2 regions of the Methylosinus sp. H3A genome follow, and region 2 is predicted to be linked to the other one. Evidence: riboswitches for the same ligand, from Rfam matches in the RefSeq annotation. Region 2 holds a riboswitch; the other holds the start of a gene.
What was found. A riboswitch is a leader RNA that binds a small molecule or an ion and turns the genes downstream of it on or off. The one in region 2 is predicted to bind thiamine pyrophosphate.
Positions count from the first base shown of each region.

Region 1: it holds a riboswitch for thiamine pyrophosphate, as region 2 does, so the genes downstream of both, IY145_RS12125 (FAD-dependent oxidoreductase) here and thiC (phosphomethylpyrimidine synthase ThiC) in region 2, are expected to answer to the same signal.

Region 1 is NZ_JADNQW010000005.1:1,953,173-1,957,654, reverse strand. It holds gene IY145_RS12140 (thiamine phosphate synthase) at 1-264, opposite strand, end outside; gene IY145_RS12135 (thiazole synthase) at 261-1,061, opposite strand; gene thiS (sulfur carrier protein ThiS) at 1,070-1,267, opposite strand; gene IY145_RS12125 (FAD-dependent oxidoreductase) at 1,188-2,249, opposite strand; TPP riboswitch at 2,277-2,420, opposite strand; gene IY145_RS12120 (TetR/AcrR family transcriptional regulator) at 2,610-3,230, shown strand; gene IY145_RS12115 (chloride channel protein) at 3,233-4,482, opposite strand, start outside.
Region 2 is NZ_JADNQW010000005.1:2,961,076-2,965,557, forward strand. It holds gene IY145_RS16765 (Mrp/NBP35 family ATP-binding protein) at 1-504, shown strand, start outside; gene IY145_RS16770 (OmpP1/FadL family transporter) at 556-1,881, opposite strand; TPP riboswitch at 2,112-2,212, shown strand; gene thiC (phosphomethylpyrimidine synthase ThiC) at 2,290-4,122, shown strand; gene IY145_RS16780 (hypothetical protein) at 4,329-4,482, shown strand, end outside.

The sequences.
Region 1 (4,482 bases), 1.0 Mb from region 2:
GTCGGCCGTGTCGAGATCGCTTTGGCCCAGATGCACGAAATCGCAGGAAAGATCGATGGCGAGCCGCCAATAATCATTGACGACGAGCTGCGCGCCATGCGCCGCGCAGAGATCGCGGGCGCGAGCGATCTCCTCGCGCAGCGCCGCCTCCTCGCGATCCTTGACGCGCAATTGCACGAGCCGCGCGCCCTGCGGCAGCAGCAGCGGCAACCAGTCCGCCGAGTCGACGATGAGATAAAAGGGATCGAGCAAAAGCGCGCTCACGCCTTGCGCCCATCGTCGAAGGCCCGGCCGAGGATCGGCGTCGAAGGCTCCGCCATGTCGCGCGGCTCGATGAGGCCGGAGAGATAGGCCGCGCGGCCGGCCTCTATGGCGAGCGCGAAGGCGCGCGCCATAACGACGGGATCGCGCGCGCGGGCGACGGCGGTGTTGAGCAGCGCCGCGTCGAAGCCGAGCTCCATGACCGCCGCGGCCTGCGAGGGCGCACCGAGGCCGGCGTCGACGATGAGCGGCGTATCGGGAAAATGCGCGCGCAGCGCCCGCAGGCCGAAGAGATTATTGATCCCGCGGCCCGAGCCGATGGGCGACGCCCAGGGCATCAGCACGCGGCAGCCGGCGTCGAGCAGCTTGTCCGCGACGACGAGATCCTCGGTCGTATAGGGAAAGACGCAAAAGCCGTCGTCGCAAAGGATGCGCGCCGCCTCGACGAGGCCGAACACATCGGGTTGGAGCGTGTCCTCCTCGCCGATGACCTCGAGCTTGATCCAATTGGTTCCGAACAGCTCGCGCGCCATTTGCGCGGTGGCGACGGCCTCCTTGGCCGTGCGGCAGCCGGCTGTGTTGGGCAGCACGCGCACGCCGATCTCGCGAATGAGCCGCCAGAAGCTTTCGCCCGCCCGCGAGCCCCCGGCCTCCCGCCGCAGCGAGACGGTGACGATCTCCACGCCCGCGGCGCGGATCGCCTCGGCGAGAATCGCAGGCGAAGGATAGCGCGCCGTTCCGAGCAGGAAACGGGAGGACAGTCTCGCATCATAGACGACGAGGTCGTCGGGCTTGCTCATCCGAATATTTACCCTCCCTGCCGCGGCGTGACGATCTCGACAGCATCGTCCTCGACCAGAAGCGTCTCGCCGCGGTCCTTGCCGCGCACGAATTCCTGATTCACGGCCGTGGCGACGGTCTGCTCGCTAAAGCCCAATTCCTCTATGAGCCGCTCGAGCGTGGGCGCCTCGACCTCGAGCGTCTGCCCATTCACCCTGATCCGCATTCATGACCTCCGGGAAGAACTCGCCCGCGAAGAGAAAACGCGCGACGCGACGCGCCAGCGCCGGCGCCAGCAGAAAGCCGTGCCGATAGAGCCCATTGACGTAGAGCGTGTGGCCCCGGCGCGAGATGCGCGGCAGATTGTCGGGGAAAGCCGGCCGCACATCCGAGCCCGTCTCGACGATCTCGGCCTCCGCGAAAGCGGGATGGATCGCGAAAGCCGAATTGACCAGCTCCACGATGGAGCGCGCGGTGACGCGTGAACGCTCCTCATTCTCGATCATCGTCGCGCCGACCATGAACACCCCCTCCCCCCGCGGGACGATATAGACCGGATGGCGCGGATGCAGCATACGCACGGGGCGGGACAATTCGATCTCCTCGCTGCGCAGCACCAGCATCTCGCCCTTGACGCCGCGAAGCTCCGGCAGCTCGCCACGCGCGGAAAAGCCGCGGCAGTCGATGGTCCAATCCGCCTGCGGCGCCGATTCGGCGCAGAGGCGAATTCTCACATTGTCCATTGTCTCGAGCCGCTCGAACAGCGCCCGCATCGCCGCGCGCGGCTCGAGATGCGCCTCCTCGCGAAAATAGAGGCCGCCCGAAAAACGCCCGGCCAACGCCGGCTCGAGAGCGGCGAGGCCGTCTTCGTCCAGCCTCTCGAAGCGACGTGTGCGCCGCGAGAACTCGCTGAGCTCGGCGCGGTCGCGCGGCGGCGCGACGACGAGGCTGCCGGCGATCGTCGCGACGGGAACCTGCTGCGTCCAGAAGGCGAGCGCCTCCTCGCCGAGCGTGGCGACGATGGGCTCGGCGCTCTCCAATTCGCACCAGGGCGCGATCATGCCGCCGGCGTAATGAGAGCAGCCGCGTCCCGGCCCCGCCGCTTTTTCGATCAGCTCGACCTCGGCGCCGAAGGGCGCGCCGACGCGGGCGATCTCGAAAGCCGCGGTCAGGCCGGCGACGCCGGCTCCGATCACGCAGATCAGCATGTGTGCGGCCTGAGACAGCCGAGGTAAATCAGGAACATGCGGCCTCCCTACGCCAGCGCGAACTGGATCAGGTTCTAAGGGTCGCCGAGCCGCTGTGTCGAGCTATCGGCCTCTCAGCCTCTCGCCGCGCGCGAGCAGCGCGCCAGCGGCGAGGCTCCCCCGGGCGAAGCCGAGACTTGCGCAGGAGCGGCGGCGCGTCAAGCGTCGCGATCGCCGCAATCGAGAAGGGAGCGCGGAACACCGCAGGAGGCGAGGGCGTCGCCGTCTCCCCCGCTGCGCGGCGCGATCGGCGCGCTTCCCTTCCACGCCAGTCTGTGCGACGGCTGCGCGAACGCCGTTTCTCCACGCACGCCGCCCCGAATGACCATCAAGCGCAAATATCACCATGGCGCCCTCAAAGAGGCGCTGGTCGAAGCGGCGCTCGAGCTCATCGCCGAAGGCGGGCCGGCCAGTCTCAGCCTCACCGAGGCGGCCAAGCGCGTCGGCGTGACGGCGGCGGCGCCCTATCGCCATTTCGCCAGCCGCGACGAATTGCTCAACGAGGTGGCGCGGCGCGGATTCCTCTCCTTCGGCTCGGCGCTCGAAAAAGCCTGGGACGAAGGACGGCCCGACGCGGCGACCGCCATGTGGCGCATGTGCGCCGGCTATCTCGCCTTCGCCCGCCTGGAGCCCGGCCTCTACAGCGCCATGTTCGGCTCGGTGGCGACGCTCTCGACCGAGGCCTCGGCCGACGCCGCCGATCATGCGCTGGACATTCTCTGGCGCTCGGTCGTGGCCCTCCTCCAGCAGCGCGGCGCGCCCGCGCAGGGCGCGCGCAAGCTCGCGCTGCAGCTGTGGGCGCTCGCCCATGGCGTCGCCATGCTGTCGATCTCCGGCCATCTCGACGCCGCCAAGGGCCTCGATCCCGTCCCCGTGCTCGACGCGGCCGCGCGCAATCTGATGGAGGCCGCCATCCGCCGAGCGGAAACCGCGCCAGGCTGAGGTCACGTCTCCGCCCGCCGCGCGAGACGGGCCGAGCGCTCCTTCAGCGCGTCATAGATCGGCTCGTTGCGGCAGACGGCGGCGATGGCCATGGCCCCGAAGCAAGCGGCGAGCATGGGCAGCAAAAGCTCGGAGCTGTCCGTCATTTCGGTGATCAGGATCATGCCGGTGAGCGGCGCGCGCACCACGGCGGCGAAAAAAGCCGCCATGCCGATGAGCGCGAATTTCATTCCCGTCGTCTGCGCGTCCTCGCCCGGAATCGGCAGGCCCGGAATCAGTAGGCCGAAGAACAGGCCGATCTCGGCGCCGAGCGCCAGCAGAGGCGCGAATAATCCGCCGGGCGTCCCCGCCGCATAGGAGACGACGCCGAGCGCGAAACGCAGCGCGAAGACGAGCGGTAAGACCTCGAGCGCGAAGGCGCCGTCCAGCGTCTTCTGTGTGAGGAGATCGCCGCCGCCGACGAGATCGGGCGCGAAGAAACCGAGCGCGCCGACGCCGGCGCCGACCAGCGCGGCTTTCGCCTCGGCCGGCCAAGGCGAGCGGTCGGCTATGTCCAGCGCGCCGAGAATGGCGCGATTATAGGCGAGGCTCGCCAGCCCCGTCGCCGCGCCGAGGGCGAGGCCGAGCGGAACATCCAGAGGGCCGGTCGGATAATGCGCGGCGACGCTCAATTCCGGCGTCGGCCCGGCGATGAGGCGCACCACGGAAATGGCCCCGACCGAGGCGCCGAGCGCTATGGTCGCATGGCGCATGTCGAAGCGGCGCAGCAGCTCCTCGAGCACGAAAGCGGCGCCGGCGAGCGGCGCGTTGAAGGCCGCGGCGAGCCCCGCCCCGGCGCCGGCCGCGAGCAGCGATTGCTGATCGCGCCAGTCATAGCGGAAGAAGCGGCCGAACTGATGGGCGAGCGTCGCGCCCATCTGCACCGACGGCCCCTCGCGGCCGAGCGCGAGGCCGGCGCCGATGGCCAGAACCCCGCCGACGAATTTCACCGGCAGCAGCAGAGGCGGCGATGGCGGCTCGGCGCCGTCGATGACCGATTCGACATGCGGAATGCCGCTGCCGACCGCCGCCGGAACGAAGCGACGCACGAGAAAAGCCGCGAGGGCCGTGGCGACCGCCGCGCCGAGCGCCATCGCCGCCGCGCCCAGCGCGGGATTTGCCTGAAACCAGTCCGGGATGGCGGAGCGCAAGCGCCCGGCCGCATCGAGGACGAGGCGGAAGACGCCGCAGAGCGTCCCCACCGCGACCCCGG
Region 2 (4,482 bases):
GCGCAGGCGCTCGGCCAGATGCTCGGCGAGGTCGCCTGGGGCGAGCTCGACGCGCTCGTCGTCGACATGCCGCCCGGCACTGGCGACGCGCAGCTGACCATGGCGCAGCAGGTGCCGCTCGCCGGCGCAGTCGTCGTCTCGACGCCGCAGGATCTGGCGCTGATCGACGCGCGCCGCGGCGTCGCAATGTTCCAGAAAGTGTCGACGCCCATTCTCGGCATCGTCGAGAATATGAGCTATTTCCTCTGTCCGCATTGCGGCGGACGCACCGACATCTTCTCCCATGGCGGCGCGCGGCAGGACGCGGAGGCGCTGGGCGTGCCCTTCCTCGGCGAGGTGCCGCTCGATCTCGCCATCCGCCAGACCTCGGACGCCGGCACGCCGGTCGTCGCCACCGCGCCGGACGGGCCGCATGCGGCGATCTACAAGGAGCTGGCCGCCAAGGTGAAGAATTTGCTGGAGACGCAGTCGCGCCGCGCCCCGCCCAAAATCGTCATCGGATGACGCAAAAAGCCGCGGCCGCCTCTGAGGCGCGCCGCGGCCGCGTTCTCGTCTTCAGAGATGGGTCGGGATCAGAGAATTGTCGCCGAGGTCGAATTTATAGGTCCAGCCGACCGAGACCTCGAGGCCGCGCAGCCAGAGATTGACATTGCCGGCCGGATTATAGGCGCCGAAGGGCGTCGCCGGCGTCTGCGGCAGCGCCTCGGGACCACGCACATTGTTCTTGAAGGCGTAGACGACGGCGAGGTCGAGCGTCGAATTTTTGGTGACGGCGTAGCTGAGGCCGCCGCTGACGTGATGCGCGTTGATGATCGGCGCGAGTATGTTGAGCGTCACCGAATTCGTCGGGATCGGGTTGGTCACGTAATGATAGCCGGCGCGCAGCGCAAAGCCCGGCTGCACGCGCCATTCGACGCCGAAGGCGGCCGAATCCGTGTCCTTCCAACCAAAACCCGGACCGCCGGGCGAGCCGAGCGACCTAAGCAGCACCGGGAAGCTCGAATTGGCGACAGTCGCCACGCCCGAATAGAAGATATGGCGCCAGTCGGCCATGACGGTCAGGTCCGGCGTCAGATCATAGGCGACGCCGGCTGTGATATTGGCCGGAATATCGAAGCTGCCATTGTCGGCGAAGAGGCCCGAATATTTGCGGAAACGGGTCATGAACATGGGCGTCGAGCCCGCGACGCCGATGCGGAACTGGTCGGTCACCCGCCATTGCACGCCGAGCCGCACGCCGCCGCCGACCGACCAGTCATATCCATTGTCGGACAGATGGTACATGTCGGAGGAATAGGGCGAGAAGGATTTGAGGCCCTGAAGATTGATCGTCTGCACCGCGATGGTGGGCGCGACGCCGATCGCCAGCGAGCCGAATTTGCGCGCATAGCCGAAGCTCGAAAAGGCCTGCTCGAGATCGACGCCCGCATAGCCGCCGCCGAAGGGGCCGCCGAGCGGCGGGTGATAGTGCCCGAAATCGAAGGAGGTGTTGATGCCGCCATTGGCGTAGGAGGCCGTGCCCCAGGCCGAATCGGCGTCGATCGGCGCCGCATAGGCGTCATGGGGCACCGGGAAGATCGGCCGCCCGCTGCGGACGTCGCCAGGCGCGAGCACTTTGGGCAGGCCGTCGGTCGAATAGCCGCGCTCCGGGAACAGAGCGGTGACGCCCAGCTGCATCTGGCGCTCGAGATCGACGAGGCCGGCCGGATTGAGCGACAGTGACATGGCGTCTCGCGAATCGGCGACGCCCGCGCCGCCCAGAGCCTTCTGACGCGGGCCGTAGCCGATCAGAAAATAACCGTCCGCGGCGAGCGACGGAGCCGCGAGAGAAGCCGTGAGCGCAGCTGCCGACACGAGAGTGCGCCAGGAATATCCGTTCATTATCAATCGCCCCGCCAGATCGGTCGCCGTTCACACGCCATTTAGAAGCACTCGGCAACCCGGCGGCGTTCGTATCCCACGACTCACTATCGTCCGGAAAGGTATCAGAGCAGGCGACCCGCGACAGCGCTATCGCTCGCGCCCTTGTGAATATTTCCGACGCTGTCACGTTTTTGCCACAGCGCTCGACCGCCGGGCTTGCCGCGATCCGAGGCCGCGGATAACATCGGCCTCTTGGCGAGGGGCGCCTCTCCGGTGAGGAGCGGCTGAGAAGCACCCATCGAACCTGATCCGGGTAATGCCGGCGCGAGGGAAGGCCAGCTGGACGCGTCGTCCGATCTTTCGGACCGGCGTCGCCAGACTTCATCGCCCGCCGCCCATCCATCCTCGAGACAAGGGAGCGCGACGATGAACGTGCAGGACAAACGCCCGACGACTCCCCAGAGCGTGACCACTGGCCCGATCGGCGCGTCGCGCAAGCTTTATTCCTCCCCGCGCGGGCGGGAGGATATTCGCGTCCCCGCGCGCGAGATCGCGCTTCACCCTTCCGCCGGCGAAGCGCCGCTGCGCGTCTATGATCCGTCCGGTCCCTATAGCTGCGCGGACTTCCTCCCGGACCTGTCGGCCGGCCTGCCGGCGGCGCGCCGCTGGCTCGACGGCCGCGCCGGCCTCGAGAGCTATGACGGCCGCGTCGTGAAGCCCGAGGACAATGGCTTCGTCGGCGAGGACCGGCTGGTTCCGCCTTGTCCCGCCCCGCGCGCCATCCGCCGCGCCAGCGGCGCCGCGCCGGTGACGCAGTTCGAATTCGCGCGCGCCGGCGTGATCACGGAAGAGATGATCTATGTCGCGCATCGCGAGAATCTCTGCCGCGAGCGCGCCTTCGCGCAGGCCGCCGAGCGCATCGAGGCGGGCGAGGGGTTCGGCGCCGAAATACCCGCCTTCGTGACGCCGGAATTCGTGCGCGAGGAGGTCGCGCGCGGGCGCGCCATCATCCCCGCCAACGTCAATCACCCGGAGGCCGAGCCGATGATCATCGGCCGCAATTTCCTGGTGAAGGTCAACGCCAATATCGGCAATTCGGCCATTACCTCCTCGGTCGCCGAGGAGGTGGAAAAAATGGTGTGGGCGATTCGCTGGGGCGCCGATACGGTGATGGACCTCTCCACCGGCCGCAACATCCACAATATTCGCGACTGGATCATCCGCAATGCGCCTGTCCCGATCGGCACTGTGCCGATCTATCAGGCGCTGGAGAAAGTCGGCGGCGAGGCGACCAAGCTCGATTGGGAGGTGTTCAAGGACACGCTGATCGAGCAGGCGGAGCAGGGCGTCGATTATTTCACCATTCATGCGGGCGTGCGCCTCGCCCATGTCCCGCTCACCGCCAATCGCATGACCGGCATCGTCTCGCGCGGCGGCTCGATCATGGCGCGCTGGTGCCTCTCGCGTCACGCCGAGAGCTTTCTCTACGAGCGCTTCGACGAGATTTGCGACATCATGCGGCGCTACGACGTGTCCTTCTCGCTCGGCGACGGATTGCGGCCCGGCTCGATCGCCGACGCCAATGACGCCGCGCAATTCGCCGAGCTCGAGACCTTGGGCGAATTGACGAAGATCGCCTGGGACAAGGGCTGTCAGGTGATGATCGAAGGGCCCGGCCATGTGCCGATGCACAAGATCAAAGTAAATATGGAGAAGCAGCTGCGCGAGTGCGGCGAGGCGCCTTTCTACACGCTCGGACCGCTCGTCACCGACATTGCGCCGGGCTACGACCACATCACCTCCGGCATCGGCGCCGCGATGATCGGTTGGTTCGGCACGGCGATGCTCTGCTATGTGACGCCCAAGGAGCATCTCGGCCTGCCGGATCGCGAGGATGTGAAGACCGGAGTCATCACCTATCGCATCGCAGCGCATGCCGCCGATCTCGCCAAGGGCCATCCCGCCGCGCAAGAGCGTGACGACGCGATGAGCAGAGCGCGTTTCGATTTCCGCTGGGAGGATCAATTCGACATCGGGCTCGATCCGGATACGGCGCGCCGTTATCACGACGAGACGCTGCCCAAGGAGGCGCATAAGGTCGCGCATTTCTGCTCCATGTGCGGGCCGAAATTCTGCTCCATGCAGATCACCCGCGATCTGCGTGAGGAGGCGGCGGCCATCGCCGAGCGCGACAAGGGCTTTGCGGAAAAGAGCGCGGAGTTCTTGGAGAAGGGCGCGCAGATCTACGTCGGCGAGTGACGGCGCGCGCGACCTTTTGCCGGACGGATCGGGAAAAGCTCCTTTTGCAGCGCAGCAGGGCTTTCTCCGAAGCGTTTTGGTTGCGACACCAAAATGTCAATTACATTGACAGGCGCAGCGAAAACAGCCTATTTGCCCGCGGGACGATGCGCCCTGTAACAAAATAAGGGACAAATGCTCCCACGTCCAAAAGAGGGAAACGGCAAATGAACTTTCGCGCCATTGTGACGGCCGCTGCTCTGTCGCTCGGCATGGTCGGCCCGGTATTCGCCGGTTGCGACATCAAGGATGAAGACAAGCAGGGCGTCTGCGTCGACAAGTGCTTCTTCGAATACGTCTCCGTCAAGAATCGCTTCTCGT